One region of the Methylophilus sp. OH31 genome, then DNA from elsewhere that is predicted to be linked to it. Evidence: predicted binding sites of a transcription regulator. Region 1 holds the regulator's gene; each other region holds the start of a gene.
The links. Region 1 encodes sigma-54, which starts transcription at its own class of promoters, with help from an activator protein. Its sites were predicted from a motif close to TGGCACNNTTCCTGCT; they were not measured.

Region 1 (6,261 bases):
GTGGGCATCGCGGCGGAAACCGCGAAACACATTGCTCATCTGGTCGTGCAGCATGGTGTGCTGGCTGATGGTGTCGACGAATGCTTCACGTTGTTGCAGGTCCGGCAGTTCGCCATTGAGCAGTAAGTGCGAAACTTCGAGGAAGTTACAGTTTTCTGCCAGCTGTTCAATCGGGTAGCCACGGTAATACAGCAACCCTTGTTCACCATCAATAAAGGTGATGCCGGAGGTGCAAGAGGCCGTAGACATAAAGCCAGGGTCAAACGTGAAATAGCCATGTTTGCCCAGGTTGCGGATATCGATCACATCCGTGCCAAGGCTGCCCTTTAAGACGGGCAATTCAATTGCGGTACTGTCGTTGTCAAATGTAATGGTCGCTTTGGTAGCCATAACGCACTCTGTTTAAGTCAAGGTTGTCTAAATTATACGCAATCGTTTTTGAATATGGTGGCTTGTAAGGAAATGAGGGGAGAAAAGTTCAAAAATCGCCTTCAATCCTGCACCAGTTTAAATCAAACGTTGAGTGCATTCGCACTGCTTTAGGGTGTCTTAGTCCTAATTCGGATAAATCGCGCCTAATACCCGTGGCCCTGCTGCACCGGTGACGGCAGGCAGGTTGCCGGGTTGATGATCCACGCAACGTTGCGCCAGCCAGGCAAAAGCAACGGCTTCCACCCAGTCGACGCCAATTCCCAGGCTATCCGTGTGTTGCACTGGTCGGCCGCACAGGGTTTGTAACCTGTCTATCAAAGCAATATTGTGCGCACCGCCGCCACAGACATAAATTTCTGCGGCACCGCTACAATGCTGTTTCAAGGCATTGGCGATCGTCACTGCCGTCAATTCCAGCAGCGTACGGGCGACATTCTGTGGCGTGTCAGCATGGGCTTGCAGGTGTGCATGGAGCCAGGCCTGGTTAAACAGGTCGCGGCCAGTGCTTTTAGGGATGGGCAGGGCAAAATAGGCGTCAGCAAGTAAAGCGGCCAGCAAGGCTGGATTGACATCGCCACGTACCGCCCAGGCGCCACCAGCATCATAGCTCTGGCCTGTGTGCTGCAGGGTCCAGGCATCCATGAGTAAGTTGCCGGGGCCGGAATCAAAGCCAATCACCTTGCCGCTCACCGGCAAGTCGCTCAGGTTGGCGATGCCGCCAATATTCAAAATGACGCGATGTGTGTCAGGTGCTGCAAAGATTGCCTGGTGAAAGGCGGGCACTAATGGTGCGCCTTGCCCGCCAGCCGCAATGTCGCGGCTACGAAAGTCGCCGACTACGGTGATGCCAGTGCGTTCCGCCAGGCGTGCATGGTTACCCAGTTGCAAGGTATAGGCCTGGCCGTTGGCCAGATCAGGACAGTGGCGTATGGTTTGCCCGTGGCAGCCAATCGCCGTCACGGCTTCTGCCGATACATTGGCTGTTTGCAATAAGCCTTGCACTGCCGCTGCGTAGAGGTCGGCCAGCTGATTGGACACTATAGCGGCGGTATGTAATTCGTTGACGGCTGGCGTATGCAGATCCAGCAGGATTTGTCTGACATCCGCCGGATAAGGCAGGAAGTACTGGCTTTGTTGCTGCAGGTGCTCACCGTGTTGCGCGACTAGGACTGCGTCCACCCCATCCAGACTGGTACCAGACATCAGGCCGATAAACAGGCGCGTTTGAGTGGGTGGGGCAGAAAAATTCATAAGGCATAAGTGTAACACTGCTCATGCCTGGCTTACAGAAATGCATGGGATTACGTTAAAATAGCTGTTTTACTTTCATGACGAGGCGTGCGCAACGCGCGCCTCAAAAAAAGAACCTTTATGACAGACGTAAACCAAGCTTCAGTGACGACTGAAGCACTGAGTCCAGAGATTGTGAACGCACTGGCGATTATCAAGCGCGGTGCCGATGAACTATTAATCGAGCAAGAACTGATTGAAAAGCTGAAAACCGGCAAACCCTTGCGTGTGAAAGCAGGCTTTGACCCCACCGCACCTGATTTGCATCTGGGGCATACCGTGCTGATTAACAAATTGCGCCAGTTGCAGGATCTGGGGCACCAGATTCAATTCCTGATCGGTGACTTTACCGGCATGATTGGTGACCCGACGGGTAAAAGTACCACGCGCCCGCCGTTAACGGTCGAACAGGTGAAGGCGAATGCCGACACCTATTCCGAACAGGTATTCAAGATTCTGGACCCGGCCAAAACTGAGATTGTGTTTAACTCCAAGTGGTTAAGCGACCTCGGTGCCGCGGGCATGATCAGGCTGGCAGCCAGCCATACAGTCGCCCGTATGCTAGAACGCGATGACTTCTCCAAGCGTTTCAAAGGCAACCAGCCAATCGCGATTCATGAATTCTTGTATCCCTTATTGCAGGGCTATGACTCTGTGGCTTTGCAGGCCGATTTGGAACTGGGCGGCACAGACCAGAAATTTAACCTGCTCATGGGCCGTGAATTGCAAAAGCAGGCTGGCCAATCGCAGCAATGCGTGTTGATGATGCCGTTGCTGGAAGGCCTGGACGGCGTCAATAAAATGTCCAAGTCTTTGGGTAACTATATTGGTATCAGCGAAGCGCCTGAGACGATTTTCGCCAAAATCATGTCGATTTCTGATGAACTGATGTGGCGCTATATCGACCTGCTGTCATTTGCCACCCTGGAAACTATCGCCCAGTGGAAAGCACAAGTGGCTGCTGGCGACAATCCACGTAATATCAAGGTCGGTTTTGCACAGGAGATCGTTGCCCGTTTTCACGGCCAGGCGGCGGCTGAAAAAGCCCTGCAAGACTTCCAGACCCGTGCCAAAGGCGGGATTCCTGATGATGTGCCTGAGGTAGCAGTAGCGATTGATGGTGATAGCATCAGTATCAGCCAGTTGCTGAAACAGGTGGGCCTGGTGGAAAGCACCAGTGAAGCCATGCGTGCCGTGCAACAAGGCGGCGTGAAGCTGGATAGCGTAAAAGTTGACGATAAAAACCTGTCATTGGCAAAAGGGGTGACCGTGGTGGCACAAGTGGGCAAGCGCAAGTTTGCCAAAATCACCATCCAGTAAACAGGCGTTACCGATAAAAAAGGCCGCATTTGCGGCCTTTTTGTTTTACAGCGATTTGCGTAAATTGGCTGGTGGGATATTCAGCGATTCGCGGTATTTGGCAATGGTGCGGCGCGCAACCACAATGCCTTGCTGCGCCAGCGTATCGGTGATTTGATTGTCGGACAATGGTTTTTTCTGGTTTTCTTCAGCGACCATTTGTTTGATGAGCGCGCGAATGGCGGTGGCAGAACATGAGCCGCCTGCATCGGTGGCGACTGAGCTGCCAAAAAAGTATTTAAGTTCAAATACACCGCGTGGCGTGAGCATGTACTTATGTGTTGTCACGCGAGAAACCGTGCTTTCATGCAAGTCGAGCTCTTCGGCAATTTCGCGCAATACCAGGGGCCGCATGGCAATTTCACCATGTTCAAAGAAATTGCGCTGTCTGTCCACAATCGCTTGCGACACACGCAAGATGGTAGAAAAGCGTTGCTGGATATTTTTAATCATCCATTTGGCTTCCTGCATCTGGCTCTGCAGATATTGGCCGGAGCTTTCACGGTTGCGCTTGAGGATATCTGCATACAACTGATTGATACGTAGTTTGGGGATCACGCCATCATTGAGCGACGCCATCCAGATGCCTTTGATTTTTTTGACCACGACATCGTGCTGAATAAAGTGGTCATGGCTAAAGGTCGCAAACTCGTTGCCTGGCTTGGGGTTTTGCTGGCGAATCAGTTGTTGCGCGCCTTTGAGTGCAGCTTCGTCGCAAGTGAGTACCTTGCGCAATTTGACAAAGTCTTTGTTGGCCAGCAATGCCAGATGATCTTTGGCAATCGCCATCGCAATACGCAAATAAGGTGTCTCAGGCGGCAGTACTTGCAGTTGTAGCAAGATGCATTCACGCAGGTCACGTGCACCGACGCCGATCGGATCCAGGTTCTGGATCAATTTCAGTGCGGTTTCCAGCTCCAGTAACTCAATTTCCAGCTCTGGCGGCAACAGGTCGACAATCTCCTGTAGATCCTGCTCTAAATAACCATCATCGTTAATGCTGTCGAGCAAAAATTTCACCAGATCCATGTCACGCTTGGATAGATGTGCCAATTGCATCTGGTTGATCAGGTGTTCGCGCAGACTGATATTGTTGGCGTCCTGGCGAGAGAAGTCACTATCTTCATCATCGAGGTTGTTGCGGCCCGCTTCGTCCCAGTTGCTGGCACTGCCAAACTCTTCGTAGTCATCTTCAAACTCGGGCGGCGTGAATTCTTCATTCAGATTTGGTTGTTCGCCTTCAGTGCCGCTCGTTTCGTCACGTGGTTCATCACGCAGACTCTCTGCAGGGGGAGTGAGGTCGTTTTGGGTCGCGACATCAAATGAACTTGCATCCACCTGCTCTGTGTCTGTCGAGCTGGTGGCCAATGGCGAGTTATCTTCAAATTCTCCTTCTTCGCCATCTGCCATTTCCAGCAGCGGATTTTCCTGCAGGATGGTTTCCAGCTCCTGGCTTAACTCCAGCGTGGACAACTGCAACAGGCGGATGGACTGCTGAAGTTGCGGGGTGAGCGCCAGGTTTTGTGAGATGCGTAATTGCAGGTTTTGCTTCATATCAGGTTACAGCCTAAAATTCTTGCCCAGATAGACTTCACGTACGCCTTCGTTCTGAATGATTTCGTCTGGCGTGCCTGCGGCAAACACAGCGCCTTCATTAACGATGTACGCCCGGTCACAAATATCCAGGGTTTCACGCACGTTGTGGTCTGTAATCAAAATGCCGATATTCTGGCTGCTCAGGTAGCGGATAATTTTCTGGATCTCAATCACCGCAATCGGGTCAATCCCGGCAAATGGCTCATCCAGCAGGATGAATTTCGGGTCTGTGGCCAGGCAGCGCGCAATCTCTACACGGCGGCGCTCGCCGCCCGACAGGCTGACTGCCTGGCTGTGACGGATATGCTGGATATGTAATTGATCCAGTAAAGACTCCAGCCGCGCTTCACGCTCTTCTTCCGTGTAAGGGCGGGTTTCCAGGATTGATAAAATATTATCAGTCACCGTCATTTTACGAAAAATGGATGCTTCTTGTGGCAGGTAAGCCAGGCCCATGCGGGCGCGCTCGTGCATGGGCGCGCGGCTGACATCTGCCCCATTCAGCGTAATGCTGCCGTCGTCCAGTGCGACCAGGCCAACAATCATGTAAAAGCTGGTGGTTTTGCCAGCACCATTCGGGCCGAGCAAACCAATCACTTCGCCGCTGCGTAGCTCAAGTGTAGTGTTTTTAACCACGGTGCGTCCCTGATAGGCTTTTTTCAGGTGGCTGACACGTAAGTGGTTATGATCTGGTGAAGCTGTTGTCTGCATAAGGCCGGTCTTTAGGGTTGCGCTTTCGTAGGCTCATTAGTGGTGTCGGCGGGTGCCGGTTCCACTTTGATTTGCAGTGAGCGGTTCATGCGCAGCCCTTGTTGCGAGGTTGGCTTGTTATCAATCACAGGCGGCGTGGTTTTGTTCTTGGGCTGAATGGTCGCTTTGACGCGGCTACCGGCGGTACCATTGGGGTTAGCCTTGGTGCCGCCAATGACTTCGGCGTACTCTGCATTGGCGTCATAACTGATGTAGTCACCGGTGACCAGGTCTTCACCACGTTTGACCCAGGCGTTGGTGTATAGCTGTACCTTGTCCATGCGCGCGTTGTATTCAATACGCTGCCCACTGCCTTGCATCCATTCGTCTTTGCCAGTGCGTTTTTGCTTGAATGTGGTCGGGTTGCCGGTACAGGTGCTGTGCTGAAAGCCATCCTGGTCTTCACGCACAATCATTTTGTCGGCTTTGATTTGCAGGGTGCCCTGGTTGAGGATCACATTGCCGGTATAAATACTGATCTTTTTGGCATCATTCACAGTCACGGTATCCGCTTCCAGCTCAATCGGCTGGTCACGGTCAGACTCTTCAGCCAGCACGCTGGTTGACCACGATAGCAGTGCCCATAAGGTCAAGCAGGTGGCATAAAATAATGGCTTGTGCGTGTTCAACTCATTTCTCCAGAATCAACGACCCTTGTGATTGCCTGTTTTCGCCTTCGCTGCCGGGCTTGCAGTTTTTGCGACTGCGGGTGCGCGTACATAATGTACATGCACCCGGTTAAATAATTGCATGGTGCCTGCCTTGTTATCAAAACGCATGCCGGTACCTGTGATCACCGTCGCCGGTAGCTGGCGGATAGTGACCGGCAAATCG
Region 2 (6,261 bases), on a different contig from region 1:
GTTTTTGGGTCAAAGGATTTTGCGAGTTCGCGAGGAGTATTGGCGTTTGGGTTAGAAGTATTCATGCGCGGGATTTTACCACAGGCGGGCAGGCCCGCAGCGCAGGTGTAGGCGCTAGTTTGCGTAAACTAAGCTGTCAGTGTCGGCTCGACGGCTTTCCAGTAACGGCTAAAACGCATCAGTTGATGGTCGCTCAATGAGGCATCTGTCAAACCAGGCTCTGCGCGCCACTCAATATTCAGTTCGCTAGCAGCCTGCTTAAGCGCTTGTTGTGGGGTATCCTGGGTGAGGATGCGCCCCTGCGCGCGCTGTGCCAATACTTGTCTGGTTTCTCCCAGCCACACCTCTGTCCCTGGCATTTCAGCCAAACAATCCGCCATGAATTGTAGCCGTTTGAGTGGCCAGTGCTGGTATAGCGATGCATCAAATACAAATACGGCAGGCAAATTTAATGCATGCAGTGCGTGCGATGGTGACAGCATTTCATCATGAATCCACACCAGGCTGGCGACGCCTTTCGGTTCGGGTTCAGGCGGGTTCAGGTGGTGTGTGACCGGTTTATCAGCGGCCACGGCATCCGTAAACAGTTGTTGATGCAGTTGCTCATAACTGCCTTCAAACGGGCAGGCGACACGGCATTGCTTGCACCAGGGCTCCCCACCAAATTTGATCAGATTTTCTTTGTTAAACAGATAGGGCTTGTTGCTGAAGCTGGAGGCAATCCATTGCCAGGACAGGTGGTTGGACGCGGTATCGCCATCCAGTAATTGGCTTTCAAACCAGTCTGCGACTTGTCGCCAGTCTATTTTTAGCCAATGGACGACATAGGCTGCAAACCACATGCGTGTATGGTTGTGTACATAACCATGTTGCTGCAATTGACGCACAATTCCATCCATGCACACCAGCCCGGTAAAGCCCTGTGGAATAAAGTCTGGCATGGGTTTCTCACCTAAAGCCACTTTTGGTGACTCCATGGGGTGCATGATCGCTGCGCCAAACCGGTACCATACCTGGCGGAAATAATCGCGATAGCTGAGTTCGGCGGTGAGTTTGTGCGCACGTTTGCCAAAGCGTGTATGAATATCTGTCACCGTTTCCGGTAGCGACAGGCAGCCATGGCGCAAGTAGGGCGAGAGCCCTGTCACCGCGCCGGTGAGCTGGTTGCGGCTACGCGCATAGCCTTCCGCATCCACGGCAGATAATTTCTGCAATGCAGCCGCGCGACCGCCTTGCCAGGCCTGGGACAAATCTGGCCCGGTGGCTTGCGGAAAACATTCGCTGATTTGCTGTAGGCGCTCAGCACGGTCTGCAGCGAGAGTGAGGAGAACAGGCGGGTTCATAACGCACCATTCTGACACAACTAGTGATACCATGAGTTGCAATTTCGTTGGAAGGGTGTGCGAATGACGACATTATGGGGGTGGTGTGGGCTCGGGCTCGTGCTGCTGTGCATGGAAATGCTGCTTGGAACCTTGTACCTTTTGTGGCTGGGGATCGCCGCGTTGGTCATGGCTATGTTGTGTGCGTTTTTTAGCGAGATGCCACTCGCCTTGCAAGCATTGAACTATGCCGTGTTGTCGGCGCTGGCGCTGGCCGTCATGCGCAAGCTGGAAAAACGTAAACCCGTCTTGCGTGTCGGGCAGGCACAAGGCGAGGAGATTGGCCGCGAAGGCATTGTGATTGTGGCGATTTCACCGCGGCAACCAGGCAAGATACGTTTTAGCCAGGGGGTGCTGGGCAGTCGCGAGTGGGTGGCTTATGCCAATATAGACATTGCCGAGCAGCAAGCGGCAAAAGTGGTTGCCGTTGAAGGCAATAGTTTACGTGTGGCGCCTTTGTAGCGCATCAATGTTTGAATGAAGATTTGGTTTGAATTAAGGGAGTTGTCATGACCGAAGTCAGTGTCATTGTGATCGTATTAGTGGTAATCGCCATCGTTAAAGGCGTGCGTATTGTGCCGCAGGGCGAGGAGTGGGTAGTTGAGCGCCTGGGCAAGTTTGCTGGCATTTTAACGCCAGGGTTACATGTGATTAACCCGATTTTGAGCACAGTCAGTTACAAAGTCACCACCAAAGACATTATTCTGGATGTGCCTGAGCAAGAGGTGATTACGCGCGATAATGCGGTGATTCTGGCCAATGCCGTGGCGTTTATCAAAGTCACTAATATCGAACGCGCCGTCTATGGCATTGAAAACTTCCGCGAAGCCATGCGCAATATGGTGCAAACCAGTTTGCGCTCGATTATTGGCGGCATGGATTTAAACCACGCGTTGACTTCGCGTGACCGCATCAAGGCCGAACTCAAGGAAGCCATTGCCGATGAAGCGCTGGATTGGGGCCTGACTGTGAAAAGCGTCGAGATTCAGGACATCAAACCTTCTGCCAATATGCAGGACGCCATGGAAAGACAAGCCGCTGCCGAGCGTGAGCGTGTGGCGGTGGTGACCGAGGCGGAAGGTGCCAAACAGTCGTTGATTCTGAACGCGGAAGCGCGTCTGGAAGCGGCGCGTAAAGATGCCGAGGCGCAAATGGTGGGTGCTAATGCCTCCGCTGAGGCGATTAAGATGATTGCTGAGGCGGTGAAAGAAAATAATGCTTCAGCGACCTTTCTATTGGGGGATCGCTACATTCAGTCCTTGCAAAAAATGGCTGACTCCAATAACAGTAAAATTGTGGTCATGCCAGGCGATGTCGTCAGCGCCGTGAAAAGCCTGGTAGGCGGCGGTAAATAGCGCTGCAACTAGTGATTTAAAAAATCTCCTTCGGTTGCGCTAGCGCTTATGCTGGCGCAACTGGCATATTTCCTGCATCTCACTGCTCAGAACCATAATTCTAATAAGGAGTAGCAGTGGCTATCCGCGTTGCTTTGCATCACCGCACCAGTTACAAGTTCGACCGCCTGGTCAATCTGTCTCCTCACGAAGTCCGCCTGAAGCCTGCCGCGCATGCACGCACGCCTGTGTTGTCGTATTCACTGAGCGTGAAGCCTGAAAAACACTTTATCAATTGGCAGCAAGACCCTTACGGTAATTACATCGCCCGGTTTGTATTCCCCGAAATGGTGCGCGAGCTCGACTTTACGGTCGATTTAGTGGCGGACATGACGGTGATCAATCCGTTTGATTTCTTTGTAGAGAAATATGCTGAACACTTTCCGTTCAATTACACCGAGCAACAGGCGTTTGAGTTAACCGCTTATTTGCAGGCTGAGCCGATGACGCCTTTGTTGCAAGGCTGGATGGCGCACATTCGCCAGCAGGTGGTGCAACCCGGGATTGGCATCGTGGATTTTCTGGTCGCGGTGAATCGGCGGTTGCAAGGCGATATTGGCTATACCGTGCGCATGGAGCCAGGCATTCAAACGCCCGAAGAAACCTTGCAAAAGCGCACGGGTTCTTGCCGCGATTCGGCCTGGTTACTGGTGCAGATTATGCGCAACCTTGGCCTGGCTGCACGTTTTGTGTCCGGTTACCTGATACAACTTAAAGCCGATGTTGAGGCGCTGGACGGGCCAAGTGGTACGGCAGTGGATTTTACCGACTTGCATGCCTGGACCGAGGTGTTTATTCCTGGCGCCGGTTGGGTCGGCTTGGACCCAACCTCTGGCCTGATGGCCGGTGAAGGGCATATTCCGCTGGCCTGCACCGCATTGCCTTCTTCTGCGGCGCCGGTGGTCGGGTTTACCGATGTCGCTGAAGTCACTTTTCACCACGAGATGTCGGTGACCCGCATTCATGAAGATCCGCGTGTGACCAAGCCGTATAGTGAAGCGGACTGGCAGGCCATTGTGAAGCTCGGCGAGCAGGTCGACAAACAGCTGACCAAAATGGATGTACGCTTGACGCATGGGGGTGAGCCGACCTTTGTGTCGATTGATGATATGGATGGCGCGCAGTGGAATACGCTGGCATTGGGCGAACACAAGCGGCAGTTGGCGGGTGAGCTGGCATCCCGGCTCAAGGCACATTTTGCCCCCAATGGCTTTCTGCATTACGGTCAGGGTAAATGGTATCCCGGTGAGCCTTTGCCGCGCTGGGCGATTAATATCTACTGGCGGCCAGATGGCAAGCCGGTCTGGCGCGATGTCAGCCTGTTTTCTGTTGAGTCAGAGAGTGATGGTTACACCGCCAAGCAGGCGCAGGCCTTTGTCTCGCATTTGGCCGATATCTTGGGTTTCCCGCGCGCCTGTGTGGTGCCTGCTTATGAGGATGTCTGGTCGTTGGCGCAGCAGGAGCAGCAGTTATCGCACAATGTGGATCCGCTCAAAGCTGATTTGACCGATGGCGCCGAACGCAAGCGATTGGCCAATGTGCTGAATCAAGGGTTGGGCAAGGTGGTCGGCTATGTGATGCCGTTAAAGCCAGTAGAATCAAAGGCGGCTGGTGAGTGGCTCACCAGTAAGTGGCCGCTGCGGCGTGAACATCTTTATTTATTGGCTGGCGACTCGCCGATGGGCTTGCGGTTGCCATTGTCTTCATTGCCCTGGCAGTTGCCGGCTGATATTGAGCCAGCATTTGTCCTGGATTCGTTTGCCGAACAAGCTGTGCTGGGCGATACCAATACGCCCAAAGTCAGGCTTAAACACAAGACCATCCAGCCCAAGGCGCGCGAGGTGATTCACACTGCCTTGTGCGTGCAAGTGCGGCAAGGGCGCCTATATGTCTTTATGCCGCCTGTGACGCGCCTGGAAGACTACCTCGATTTACTCAGTGCAATCGAGCAGACAGCTGCCGACCTCAAGCTTAAATTGTGGCTGGAAGGGTATACACCCCCACGTGATAGCCGCTTGAAATTACTCAGCGTGACGCCGGATCCTGGCGTCATTGAAGTGAATATCCACCCGGCTAAAAGCTGGACAGAACTGGTGGCGAATACCAGTACACTGTATGAAGCGGCGCGCGTGTGCAGGTTGGGCACAGAGAAGTTTATGCTGGACGGGCGCCATACAGGCACGGGTGGAGGTAATCATGTCACCTTGGGTGGCGAGACGGCAGCAGACAGTCCCATGCTGCGCCGCCCGGATGTACTGCGCAGTTTGATTACTTACTGGCAGAATCACCCGGCCTTGTCTTACCTGTTTTCAGGTACGTTTATTGGCCCCACCAGCCAGGCCCCCCGTGTCGATGAGGCGCGCGACGATAATTTGTATGAATTGGGCATTGCTTTCCAGCAGATGGAGAAAATGCTGACACCGGGTGAGGAGAGTCAGCAGCCCTGGCTGGTTGACCGTTTGCTGCGGCACTTGCTGGTTGATTTAACCGGCAATACGCACCGGGCCGAATTTTCTATCGACAAACTGTATTCGCCAGATGGGCCGACCGGGCGTTTGGGTCTGGTCGAGTTCAGGGCATTTGAAATGCCGCCGCACGCGCGCATGAGTTTGCTGCAAAGCTTGTTGTTACGCGCGCTGGTCGCCCGTTTCTGGAAAACACCTTATACCGGTAAATTGGTGCATTGGGGGACTGAGTTGCATGACCGCTGGATGCTGCCCAGTTTTGTGGCACAGGACATTGCTGATGTGGTGGCTGATTTGCGCGCGGCAGGCTACGCCTTTGAGCAGCGCTGGTTTGAGCCATTTATTGAGTTTCGTTTTCCACGCTATGGTACGGTTGCCTATCACGGTATTGAGCTGGAGTTACGGCAGGCCATAGAGCCTTGGAATGTGCTGGGCGAAGAAGTATCTGGCGGCGGCACGGCACGCTATGTGGACTCATCTGTGGAGCGCATGCAGTTGCGGGTGCGCGGCTTGACGGATGGTCGCCATGTGGTGACCTGTAACGGCCGCCCGCTGCCACTGCAATCGACAGGCAATGCCGGGGAATATGTCGCCGGCATCCGCTTCCGTGCCTGGAATCCTTGGTCCGCCTTGCACCCGACCATTCCGGTGCAGGCGCCGCTGGTATTCGACCTGGTAGACACCTGGAGTCAAAAGTCGCTGGGGGGATGTACTTACCATGTCTCGCATCCGGGCGGGCGCAATTACAGCACTTTCCCGGTCAATGCCAATGAAGCAGAGGCACGCCGGTTTGCCCGTTTCTGGGCGCATGGACATACGCCAGGCAAGATGGATGTGGTAAAAGAGCCACCCAATCCGCGTTTTCCATTCACCCTGGACCTGCGCTGGCAGGCCAATGGTTGAACATCCTGTTACACTGAGTGTCATCTAAATGTATATATCTTGTTAACTAATGGCTTTTGATCGCCCCCTTACTCAGCATGCAATCAGTGCTTAATCAGCTTTATTTTTCTGACCGCT
Region 3 (6,261 bases), on a different contig from region 1:
GGGTGACAGCAAATACCTGGCATGACCACTCGCCGCAAACGCACGGGCTGCCAGCGCCTGCTCCTGATCAGTCAACGCTTCATGCGCCACCAGTTGACGGCCATTGTTCAATAGCTCGGCATGGCTTAATTCGCGATATTCCAATTGATACTGCGCACTTAAGCGATAAAAGCGAAAGGCAATATCATTCGCAGCTGCAGTGATAGGTAAATCGGGGATATCTCCTGCCACAACCTGGTCGTAAGCACACAACGCCGGATGCTGGTAAGCCGCCAGGCCACGGGCATCGGCATAAATCACCAGTTGCACATCCGGTTTGGCCTCAAACACCTGATCCACTTGCGCTTGCCCTTCGGCAAACACAAACTTCGGCCGCAGCGTATGCAACAAATCCAGCAACTGTGGTTGCGGATAAGCAGCATCTAGCGGCGCAGAGACACCGCCCAGATAATGCGCAGCTAAAGATAACAACAAGGCCTCTGGCCGCGGCTCACTGAGCAACACCAGCGTATCGCCCTTGCCGAATCCCCTGTGCTGCAAAAAGCGGGCGGCGAGCAATACCGCGCCGTGCACTGACTGCCAGCTACTTTCCTGCCAGATTCCCAGTTGTTTGTGACGAATCGCCACGCCAGCAGGCCGCTGCACTGCCTGCGATGCTAGCCAGTTCGGTAATGTATCAGCGGCCATATGACGATTTCTTTTCAAGATTGATCAAGCAGCTTTGGCCAGTTTCTTGGCTTCCAGCGCACGCACCAGCGGCAACACTTTCTCACCGAAGTAGGCCACTTCTTCCTGAAAGTGCAAAAAGCCGGACAGGATCAGGTCCACGCCCACTGCTTTCAGGGCGACAATACGTTCTGCAATTTGCTGCGGTGTGCCGATCAGGTTGGTTTTAAAGCCATCGTTGTATTGCACCAGGTCCTCAAAGGTCGACTTCGCCCAATTACCCTCTTTCTCCGGGCTGGAGGCACCGGCATTCTTGACCTCATGGCCAAACGCATTGACCGCGTCAGGGTTGGCCTTGGCGATGATCTCTGCCAGTACTGCTTTGGCTTCTTCTTCGGTATCACGCGCAATCACAAAGGCATTGACGCCGATTTTGACCTGGTGATTGTTGGCCGCGGCTTTGGCACGGATATCATCTACCTGCGCCTTGATGCCTTCGACCGTATTACCATTGGTGAAATACCAGTCAGAGACACTGGCCGCCATGTCGCGCGCCGCACGTGAGCTGCCGCCCTGGAAGATTTCAGGATGGGGTTGTTGCAATGGTTTTGGCTTCAGGCTGTAGTTGCTGAAACGGTAAAAGTCGCCACGGTAAGTGAAGTTATCTTGCGTCCAGATACCTTTGAGCGCCTCGATAAACTCTTTGGAACGGCGATAGCGCTCGTCATGATCCAGCCAGTGCTCACCTATGGCAGTGAATTCGCCACGGAACCAGCCAGACACGATATTAACCGCCACACGGCCTTCGGTCAGGATATCAATCGTCGCCAGTTGCTTGGCCGCCAGCACCGGGTTCCACGGACCAGGCAAAATAGCCGCAATCACTTTCAATTTGGTCGTCGCCGCCAGCAAGGCATGCGAAAAAGACACTGACTCATGCTGGAACTCGGCGCCATAGCCCGCCGTAAAACGGATCTGGCTCAAGGCATATTCAAACCCGGCATTCTCGGCAATTTGTGCCAGCCTGCGGTTGTAGTCGATATCCCAGCTGGTGCGCTGTTCGATATTGCTAACCACCAGGCCACCGCTAACGTTAGGCACCCAGTAGGCAAATTTAATATTTTCTGTACTCATCATCGCTCTCCAAATAATGTTCGGCAAATCATCGCGTGGCTTATACCGCCAGCAAACGGTCTTTATTCACAAGCTCTCTATGCTTGAGCAATGGCAAGGCACGCTCCACCGCCAATGCAATACGGGCAGTGACCGCCTCGCTTTTCACCTGATAGTTTTCAAAATCTGCTTCGGTGGCATAGACACCAATCGGCAAGGTCAGCGCCTGGAAGAAGCTGAACAATGGGCGCAGTTCATGATCAATGATCAAGGCATGGCGCTCACTGCCACCGGTCGCCGCCAGTAATACCGGCACATCGACCAAGGCCTCATAATCAACCAGGTCGAACAAGTGTTTGAATAAGCCGGTATAAGACGCGCGGTAGACCGGCGTCGCCACAACGAGCAGGTCAGCCGTTTCAATGGCCTGGATATCTTTTTGCACTTTCACTGGCAGCGCTTTGGGGTCGTAAGAAGCGACCAGACTGCTGCCTATTTCACTTAACTCGATCACATGCAGATCAATAGGCAATTGCTGCCCCAGTTTTTGGGTGATTGCTTCCACCAGTGCAGCGGTTCTGGAAGGCAACTTATAGCTGCCGGAAACGGCAGTGACTTTTAACGGACGGCTCATCATGACTCCTAATTAAGGTTGCTGCTGCCGCTTTGTGTGTTCAATCGCAGGCAGGCCAGCTCACTAATACTATTAGCAGCATCCATGCCAGATTAAATTAATTATAAATATCAAACACTTATGATGTTTTTTGTGATTTTCAACGTGTTGAATTCAGGCTAGTTTTGCTGATGCACTGCTGATATATCAGCAACTTTTCTCAAAATGCAGCAGTCAAGCCGATCTGAAATGACCTGGCAGCAACGTGCAGTTGCTGATTAATCAGCAGGCATTCAGCAGAAAACTGTTTCTATAGAGGCGTGCAAAAACCCACAACCCAACCTTATCTTTTAAATTCAAACACTTAACAAGTGGCATATTAAATGCAATGCAGTAAGGCAACGCGCAGCCGCTTTTTAATGGAAACACTGCGCCTTTATTCCCAACCTTTACTTTGACAAGGATTCAATATGACTGCACATGCAAGCAAGATTGCGCATTTGCCCGAGCACCCGCCGCGCCAACCGGCGCACGTGATCACCAGTGACGCCGAAGCGATTGCCGTGGCCAAACAAGTCGCGAGTGAAATCGCCAAAGAAGCGGCAATACGCGACAAGGAAAGACGCCTGCCGCGCAAGGAACTGGATTTATTCTCCAGCAGCGGCCTGTGGGGCATTACTGTGCCGAAAGAATATGGCGGCGCGTTTGTGTCGAACAAAACCCTGGCTGAAGTCATTGCTACGGTGGCAGAAGCCGATCCCAGCATCGGGCAGATTCCGCAAAACCACTTGTATATGGTGGAAGGCCTGCGCCTGGACGGCACGGATTTCCAGAAAAAGTATTTTTATGAGCTGGTGCTGCAAGGCGTACGCTTTGGCAATGCGTTTTCTGAAATTGGCACCCGTAGTGTCAATGATGTCAAAACCAAACTGACACCTACCAACAGCGGCTACTTCTTAAACGGCAAAAAATTCTATTCTTCTGGCGCTTTGCTGGCTGACTGGGTACCGGTAGTGGCCAAAGATGAGCACGACAATACCGTGGTGGCTTTTGTACCGGCCGGTGCAGAAGGCCTGACGATCATTGATGACTGGTCCAGTTTTGGTCAACGCACGACGGCCAGCGGTACCACCCTGCTGGAAAATATCTTTGTGCCCAGCGAGTATGTGTTGCCACACCATTTGGCATTTGACCGCCCCACTGCCATGGGCCCGGTGGCGCAGATTATCCAGGCCGCGGTAGATACTGGCATTGCGCGCGCCGCGTTCAAGGATACGCTGCATTTTGTTCGTAACCATACCCGCCCGTGGATTGATACTGACCTGGAGCATGGTTACGAAGATCCACATACCATTAAAGACATTGGCGATTTGCAGATTCGCTTGCATGCCACCGAGGCTTTATTGGCTCGCGCCGGCGAGTACATAGACGAAGCCCAGCGCAACCCGAATGAAGACACCGTGGCAGAAGCCTCCATTGCCGTGGCAGAAGCCAAGGTATTGAGTACCGAAACCGCGCTGCTGGCAGGTAGCAAACTGTTTGAACTGGCCGGTACACGTTCTACGCTGGGTGAGTACAACCTGGACCGCCACTGGCGCAATGCCCGTACCCATACGCTGCATGACCCGGTACGCTGGAAATATCATGCCGTGGGCAATTACAGCCTGAACCAGGTCAAACCGCCTCGTCATCCGTGGATTTAAGCATAGACTTAAACTAGCTACAGTAAAAACAAAGCCCTCGCATGAGGGCTTTGTTGTATTGATCAATCGTTGATTTAACCGCTATACACCATGGCTGCATCGAGCAATGTGCTTTGTTGCCTAACAGGGCGCACAGGCTGGCGTGGATAGGCCACCTGCAATTGCCGCTCACGGTAAACAATCATATCGGCAATCGTAATCATCTTTAAGCCGTGCTGTTTGGCAAAGCGCAGCAAGTCTGGGCGCCTGGCCATGCTGCCATCGTCATTGACGATTTCGCACAACACCCCCACCGGTTGCAAACCGGCCATCGCGGCCAGGTCATGCGCAGCTTCGGTATGCCCTGGCCGCTCCAGCACGCCACCCAAGCGAGCACGCAAGGGGAAAATATGCCCGGGCCGATGAAAGTCGCTGGCCTGGCTGGACGGGTCTGCCAATGCCCGCAAAGTCAGTGCACGGTCAGCGGCGGAAATACCACTGGTGGTACCATATTTGTAATCGACACTGACGGTAAACGCTGTCCTGAATGGGTCGGCGTTATGCGTCACCATTTGTGGTAAATCCAGCGCCTGTAAACGTGGCGCGGACATGCCCACGCAGACCAGGCCGCTACTATTCCTGACCAGAAACGCCATTTTTTCGGTGGTAATTTTTTCAGCGGCAATAATCAGATCACCTTCATTTTCACGGTCGGTATCATCCACCACAATCACAAACTCGCCATTGGCGATGGCCTCGACCGCATCGGTGACTGCATCAAACTGTTCTGTTTTTTGTAACATGCTGCTTTCCTTTAAATCCTAAACGCTGAGGTTTAATAACCGTGCGGCATTCTGATAAAACACTTTTTCCAGCACCGCATCTTTAAAGCCCAATGCGGCAAAGTCATCTATGGTTTGCTTCATCGGCCTGAAAGGATAAGAGGTGCCGAACAGTAACTGATCTCCCAGAAACTGGTTCGCCGCCTGTACATATAATTCGGCGCCAGGCTGGAAAATATACATATCGGGCACCAGGTACAGGTTTGGATAACGGAACGCCGCACCGACAATTTCATTCACATACGGGTAATAACCGTGGAAACAAATAATGTTGAGGTTGGGGTATTTCCTGGCCAGCCTGGCCACCGCGTTCGGGTGCGCGTAGTCCAGGTCTGGCGTGGTGGGGCCGGACATCACGCACACGGGTACGCCATGCTGCTGGCAAGCCTCGTAGACCGGGTTAAAAATGAGGTCATCGACCTGGCGTGCCGGTTTGCCAAAGCCGGGTTCGATATTAATGGCCTTGAAACCGTAATGGTTGACGGCTTTTTCAATGGCGGCCAAGGCACTGTCTATGCCACGGCTTTCAATATCCACCGAACCCAGGCCCACCAGTTTGGGACTGTGTTTGACCAGGTCGGCAATCTGCTGGTCATCTATGGTCAGGTCTGGCGTCTCACGCCCCACCACCACGGCAAAATCAATCCCGGCCTGGTCGATCTCCTGCAAATAGCCTTCTACCGTATATGAGCGGCGAAAATGCTCGGGTTCAAGCGAACCCACACGCTGGTTGAGCCATTTAGCAGTGTCATAAGCAGGGGTGTTGGGCGTAGCGCCAAAAAAGTCATGCAGAAACGCAGGACGGTTGCGTAGATCGATAATTTTTTGTTTCATAAACTTTCTTTAGTATGCGTTAGGCGTAGAAACTCGGTGTGGGGTACTGACCGTTAAGTGCCCAATCCCCTAAATCCTTGAGTTTGTAATCCACCGGGTCATGCAGGGTATACACGCGCAAATTGCGCCAGAAGCGGTCCATGCGCAGCTTGGCAGTGGTGGCCCGGGCGCCTGCCACTTCAAACACGCGCGTAGTGACATCCAGCCCGGCACGCGTCGCGTTGACCTTGGCCGAGAACACCGCCAAGGCCAGTTCGCCACGGGTCAACTCATCCAGGCCCAAAGTTTGCTGCCAGGCGTGATCGAGTAAGCCTGCCGCATGATCTGCCAGCACGGCCGACGCATGCAAGCTGGCCCAGAACTCGCCGTAATGCAGCAAGGTAAACGGGTCTTCGTGTATGGTCTGTGCCAGTGAGCCTGACCAGACCCGGCTGCTGCTACGCGTATATTTCGCACCTTCTGCCAGCGCGCCTTCGGCAATGCCGAGATAAATATTGGTAAAAATCAGTTG
Region 4 (6,261 bases), on a different contig from region 1:
GTTGACTGAGACGTTATGAAAAAACCATCTAAATTAGGGGGCTTGAGACGGTTTTACCAATTAAGTAACGTTCTCTATTTTTAACTTAAGACGGTTAATTTTCATAGGACAAATTATGGCAAGAGTTCCAGTCTGGGCAGACGTCTGCAGAGGCGATTTCGGAGAGTTCGCTTCGCGGGCTGCATGCGCTCCTAAAGCAGCATGCGAATGTGGCAACTCAGCAGTACAGGTAACCGCAACCGCAGTCGGCTCAGTTATGGCAAGACAGTCAGCAGCAGAGGTCGCTAAAGGCGCACTTAAGAGCTCGGCCCCCATAGCTGCTGCATTCGTCGTTGCTGAATCGAGCTATGCATTTCTTCAATGTGTGCAGGGCAAGATCAGCAAAGAAGCGGCTATTGAACGAACAGTCGAGAGCGCAGCAAGTGGTGCGGCGGGCCTTGGAGGATCTGTAATCGGTGCAATTATCGGTACCGCAATCTTCCCAGGCCCTGGCACTGCTGTCGGTACATTCATTGGAGGTGCACTTGGTGGTGCTAGTGGTCGATGGGGAGCAAGCAAAGCTATGGCTGCGTAGTACTGTCAAAGTGAAACCCACCCCATCGCCTGTGGTTGACGCATCATGTGCAAGCTCGTGGCAATTGCGCAAGTCGTGCTCAAAGCAAATAAGCATTTCGATAAAGATATGTATCAAAAAGCTTGTCTTTTATAACGGTATCTACCGATTTGATGAGCAAATATAAAGCCCGCTTTGGCGGGCTTTATATTTTTTATAGTTATAAAGATATTCAATTTTATTATTTATTGGTATTAAAGTGGCTTGCTATAGTGATTTCATCACCATTTGTATGGAAGTCATTATGCGCTGCTTATCAAACATTATTCCGCTGCTGGTTTCGTTTTCTTTTGGCAGTGCCTGGGCAACCGATGGCTATTTTGCACACGGTTATGGCGTGCGCTCACAGGGCGTGGCTGGCGTGGGCATTGCCTTGCCGCAGGATGCATTAGCTGCCGCGGCCAACCCGGCTGGCATGGGCAAAGTAGGTGACCGCATTGATGCGGGTGCGACCTGGTTTAGGCCGGTGCGAGAGTCTGAGCTGGAAGGTAGTCCTTCACCAGGTGCAAATGGCACCTACAAAGGTAACGATACGCAGAATTTTCTAATCCCTGAGTTTGGTTACAACAAGCAATATTCTGAAGATGTGACGCTCGGCGTGAGTGTGTATGGCAATGGTGGCATGAATACCGATTACAAAAACGGTATTCCATTGTTTCAAAGCCAGGGCAGTGCCGGGGTAGACTTGATTCAGGTATTTGTGGCGCCAACGGCAACCTGGAAGGTTTCTGAGAAACATATTATCGGCGCGTCATTAAACCTGGCTTACCAGCGTTTTGAAGCCAAAGGACTGCAGGGTTTTGATAATGCAACATTCAGCGCCGCACCAGGGCGTGTGACTAACAATGGCCACGACAATTCGTATGGGGCAGGCGTCCATATTGGCTGGTTGGGTGAAATCACCGACGCTGTCACGCTGGGGGCGACTTATCAAAGCCGCACCTATATGAGCAAGTTTGATAAATATAAAGGCTTGTTTGCCGAGCAGGGTGACTTTGATATCCCGTCTACTTATGGTGTTGGTGTGGCGGTGAAGGTCACGCCGGCATTGACGTTGGCGGCAGATTTTCAGCGTATTAATTACAGTGAGGTGGATGCCGTAGGCAATGCCTCACAGGCGAATTTGTTTAACGGCTTGGGTAATGACAATGGCGCCGGTTTTAACTGGCAAGATGCCAAGGTTTATAAAGTCGGTGCGTTGTATCAATATAGCCCAGCCTTAACGCTGCGGGCGGGGTTTAACCATGTTGATCAGCCTATCCGCCGTGGCGATACCTTGCTCAATATTCTGGCGCCGGGCGTGGTGAAAGATCACGTGTCACTCGGCGCGACCTGGGTGTTGAGCCCGCAATCCGAACTGTCATTCTCTTATACGCATGCCTTTGAAAACAGCGTCAATGGCAGCAACTCGATTCCGGCTGCATTCGGGGGCGGTGAGGCCAACCTGAAGATGTATCAGGATGCATTAGGCATTGCCTATACCTGGAAATTGTAAAACTCTTTTATTTTCGCCATCTTCGGGCGTTATAATCAAAAGCCACAACATGAATTTCGTGGCTTTTTTTATGTCTGACATATTCTTGTTGTAGGCTTGTTTTTTGCTTTTGGCTCATTTAAAGCAAATTTGTGATCAACACCTCAGGGGAAGATGTATGACTGCCAATGTGAAAAAAACACCTAAAAAAGCTGATAAATCTGACACAGCGCAAGCGGTTGATGAGTTCTTGCTTGAGCAACTGCCGATTCCGCAGGCTTTGCGTAATCACCTGACTTTTTCCATCGGCAAGTCCAATTCATGGGCGACGACGCGCGATTGGTACCAGACCGCAGCCTTTACTGTACGTGACCATTTGATGAGCCGCTGGGTGAATACGCGCGATGCCTATCGTGATGCCAATACCAAGCGTGTCTATTACCTCTCACTTGAGTTTTTGATCGGTCGCATGCTGTCTAATGCCGCACTTAATTTGGGCATTGCACCGGAACTAAGCGATGGTTTGCAGGAAATTGGCCAGCGGCTGGAAGGCGTGGCCGAACTGGAGCCTGATGCTGCCTTGGGTAACGGTGGTCTGGGTCGTTTGGCGGCGTGTTTTGTCGACTCCATGGCGACCATGGATATTCCGGCGACGGGTTACGGTATCCGTTATGACTATGGCATGTTCAGGCAAACCATAGAAAACGGCCAGCAAAAAGAAAACCCGGATAACTGGTTGCGCTACCAGAATATTTGGGAAGTGCAGCGTCCAGAGCATACGTGTGAGGTGAAGTTTTATGGCCGCGTGTTGCATGTGCATACCGAACACGGTATTGAGCATCACTGGGTAGATCATGAAACTGTGGTGGCCATGCCCTATGATGTGCCGGTGCCTGGCTATGGCACGCAAACGGTGAACAATCTGCGTTTGTGGTCAGCCAAGGCAACCAATGAGTTTGACCTGGCATACTTTAATGAAGGTAATTATGAGAAATCGGTTGAAGGGCGTCATAGTGCGGAGACCATTTCGCAAGTGCTGTATCCCAATGACACGTCAGAATCTGGCAAGGCGCTACGCCTGAAACAACAATACTTTTTTGTCTCGGCGTCTACGCAGGATATTCTGCATCGGTTTACTAACTACAACGCTGACTGGAATACCCTGCCGGAGAAGGTGGCGATTCAGCTCAACGATACGCACCCTGCCATTGCTGTTGCTGAAATGATGCATCAACTGCTTGATCATTACCACTTGCCATGGGACAAAGCCTGGAAATTGATCACCAAAATGTTTGCGTACACCAACCATACGCTGATGCCGGAGGCGCTGGAAACCTGGTCGGTAGATTTGTTCGCGCAGTTATTGCCACGCCACCTGGAGATTATTTACGAAATTAATCATCAGTTCCTGCAAATGGTCAATCAGCACTTCCCGGGCGATACTGCCTTGCTGCAACGTGTCTCCATTATTGATGAGACGCATGGCCGCCGCGTGCGTATGGCGCACCTGGCGATTGTCGGCAGCCATACTGTGAACGGGGTAGCCGAGTTGCATAGCGAGTTGTTAAAAACTACCTTGTTTGCCGATTTTAATAAAATCTATCCGGGCAAGTTTACCAATGTGACCAATGGCATTACGCCACGTCGCTGGCTAAACCAGGCTAATCCATTATTGACCAATTTGTTAACCAAACATATCGGCACTGGCTTTCAGAAAGACCTGAGCCTGATTAAAAAGATCGAGCCGTTTGCCGATAATGCTGCGTTTAGAAAAGCCTTCCGTGAGGTGAAAAAAGCCAACAAGCAGCGCCTGGCCGACAAAATCCTGCAAAAAACAGGCATTGCCATTAGTACCAATGCGCTGTTCGATGTGCAAATCAAGCGTATTCATGAATACAAGCGCCAATTGCTGAATGTGCTGCACGTGATCACCTTGTATAACCGTATCCGCAGCGGGCAGGTGAGCCAGCATACGCCGCGTGTGGTGATTTTTGCCGGTAAAGCAGCGCCTGGCTACTGGCTGGCCAAGCAGATCATCCGTTTGATTAACGATGTGGCGGTGATGATTAATAATGACCCAGCAGTCAATGATCAGCTCAAAGTTGTGTTCTACCCTAATTATGAGGTGAGCGCAGCGGAGATCCTGTTTCCGGGGGCTGATTTGTCTGAGCAAATTTCAACCGCAGGCACTGAGGCCAGCGGCACTGGTAATATGAAAATGGCGCTCAATGGCGCGCTGACCATCGGTACGCTGGATGGTGCCAACGTTGAGATTATGGAAGAAGTGGGCGACGAGAATATCTTTATTTTTGGCCTGACCACGCCAGAAGTTGCGCAACTGAAAGCCAGCAACTACAACCCATGGGATTATTACCATGGCAACCATGAACTGAAACAAGTCATAGACATGATAGGTAATGGCTTCTTCTCGGTAGAAGAGCCTAGCCGTTACCAGGCGATTGTGGATACCTTGTTGCACAAAGGGGATCAGTACTTGTTACTGGCGGATTATGCTGCTTATGTCACCACACAAGAAAAAGTGGCGGCCTTGTATCAGGATGAAGAGGCCTGGTCACGCATGGCGATTTTGAATGTGGCGCGTATGGCGAAATTCTCCAGTGACCGCACCATTGCCGATTACGCTGCGCGTATTTGGCAAGTTTCACCATTTAAAGCCTGATTTTTTTCTGCTTGCCTCAATACAAAGCAAGTCCATCTGGACTTGCTTTGTGCTTTATGGGTACACTGAGCTCAAATTGTTAAAGAGCGTAATCATGAAAAATACAGCATGGGTATTGTTGGCCGGTTTATTAATCACAGATGCACAAGCGTTGGACCTCAAAGGCTTGGGCGATATTGTTGAGAAAGTCGGCGGTAGCTCGACCAGTAGTAGCAGTAATAATAGTGCGGTCAGCAATCTGAGCGAACAGGAAACCAGCGATGGGCTGAAACTTGCCCTTAACCAGGGCGTGAGCAAAGCAGTGGGCCTGCTAGGTGCCACAGACGGTTTTATGGGGAATAAAGAGGTCAAAATCCCATTGCCGGAGTCATTAAAGAAAATCGAAAAAGGCATGCGACTGGTCGGTATGGGCAGCCAGGCGGATGAACTGATTCTCAAGATGAACCGGGCAGCCGAACAAGCCGTGCCTGAAGCTAAAACGCTATTGGTCAACTCGATCAAGCAAATGAGTGTGACAGATGCCAAGAATATCCTTACTGGCCCGCAAGATGCGGCCACACAATATTTCAAGAAAACGACTTCGACAGATATGGCGGCTAAGTTCTTGCCCATCGTGCAAAAAGCCACCGCCAATGTGCAATTGGCCGATACCTATAATAAATATGCCGAGATGGGCAGCAAGTTTGGCGTGATTAAAAAAGAAGATGCCAACATCAATCAATATGTCACGCAAAAAGCACTCGACGGTGTTTACCTGATGATTGCCAAAGAAGAGGCGGCGATTCGTCAGGACCCGATGGGCCAGGCCAGTAGCCTGCTCAAAAAGGTATTCGGCGCGGCTAAGTAGCTGATTTTCATAAGTTTATATATTGCACTCGCGCTATGTCGCGGGTGCATCGACATAATTCCTTCTTTTTATTTTAATCCTTTTGTCATGATGTACCTCTAACCTGCACGGCATATGCAGGTGGTGCCCATGATCAGTCAAAATCGTTCAAACAATTCTCTGGATTCAAGCAATGCCCTAGTAGTGTGGCGTCTGTTAGACGGCAAGCCCGGTCATGAGCATCAGTCTTTAGGCCTGGTCAATGCCATGCAGCAGCGTTTACCAGTTCACGTCGTCGATGTACCCATAGGCCGCGGTGGCGCAGGCTGGTTATATCTGGCTGCAGGTGTGTGGCCCGCCGGTAAACACTTGCCCAAACCGGATATGATTATTGGTGCTGGCCATGCCACGCACGGACATATGCTGGCTGCCAAGCGCGCTTATGGCGGACAAACGGTGTGCATGATGCAACCCAGCCTCCCTGCCGAATTGTTCGATGTCTGTTTGATCCCGGAACACGACCAGTACCGCGGTTTCTCCAGTTTTATCGAAACGCGTGGTGTCATCAATCATATTCAGCCCAGCACTGCCGCCAAAGAGAGTAGTGACGTTTTGATTATGATAGGCGGGCCCAGCAAGCATTTCCACTGGGATGAGCTGGGTGTGAT

Region 2: the regulator sigma-54 is predicted to act here: its motif matches at 2,799-2,814, upstream of OH31_RS08145 (DUF2126 domain-containing protein).
Region 3: the regulator sigma-54 is predicted to act here: its motif matches at 2,765-2,780, upstream of OH31_RS06700 (SfnB family sulfur acquisition oxidoreductase).
Region 4: the regulator sigma-54 is predicted to act here: its motif matches at 2,201-2,216, upstream of OH31_RS11365 (glycogen/starch/alpha-glucan phosphorylase).

The regions. Positions count from the first base shown of each region.
Region 1 is NZ_BAUS01000010.1:83,942-90,202, reverse strand. Features, by position in the region: gene gltA (citrate synthase) at 1-390, opposite strand, end outside; gene OH31_RS11970 (anhydro-N-acetylmuramic acid kinase) at 556-1,683, opposite strand; gene tyrS (tyrosine--tRNA ligase) at 1,804-3,042, shown strand; gene OH31_RS11960 (RNA polymerase factor sigma-54) at 3,088-4,635, opposite strand; gene lptB (LPS export ABC transporter ATP-binding protein) at 4,642-5,388, opposite strand; gene lptA (lipopolysaccharide transport periplasmic protein LptA) at 5,400-6,056, opposite strand; gene lptC (LPS export ABC transporter periplasmic protein LptC) at 6,072-6,261, opposite strand, start outside.
Region 2 is NZ_BAUS01000004.1:336,017-342,277, forward strand. Features, by position in the region: gene OH31_RS08125 (valine--tRNA ligase) at 1-65, opposite strand, end outside; gene OH31_RS08130 (FAD-binding domain-containing protein) at 129-1,343, opposite strand; gene OH31_RS08135 (NfeD family protein) at 1,407-1,844, shown strand; gene OH31_RS08140 (SPFH domain-containing protein) at 1,892-2,737, shown strand; gene OH31_RS08145 (DUF2126 domain-containing protein) at 2,854-6,144, shown strand; gene OH31_RS08150 (circularly permuted type 2 ATP-grasp protein) at 6,222-6,261, shown strand, end outside.
Region 3 is NZ_BAUS01000004.1:15,268-21,528, forward strand. Features, by position in the region: gene OH31_RS06685 (AMP-binding protein) at 1-687, opposite strand, end outside; gene sfnG (dimethylsulfone monooxygenase SfnG) at 712-1,800, opposite strand; gene msuE (FMN reductase) at 1,841-2,416, opposite strand; gene OH31_RS06700 (SfnB family sulfur acquisition oxidoreductase) at 2,863-4,095, shown strand; gene ribB (3,4-dihydroxy-2-butanone-4-phosphate synthase) at 4,170-4,877, opposite strand; gene OH31_RS06710 (amidohydrolase family protein) at 4,896-5,750, opposite strand; gene OH31_RS06715 (acyl-CoA dehydrogenase family protein) at 5,770-6,261, opposite strand, start outside.
Region 4 is NZ_BAUS01000007.1:421,534-427,794, forward strand. Features, by position in the region: gene OH31_RS11360 (OmpP1/FadL family transporter) at 858-2,108, shown strand; gene OH31_RS11365 (glycogen/starch/alpha-glucan phosphorylase) at 2,266-4,767, shown strand; gene OH31_RS11370 (DUF4197 domain-containing protein) at 4,862-5,614, shown strand; gene OH31_RS11375 (mitochondrial fission ELM1 family protein) at 5,798-6,261, shown strand, end outside.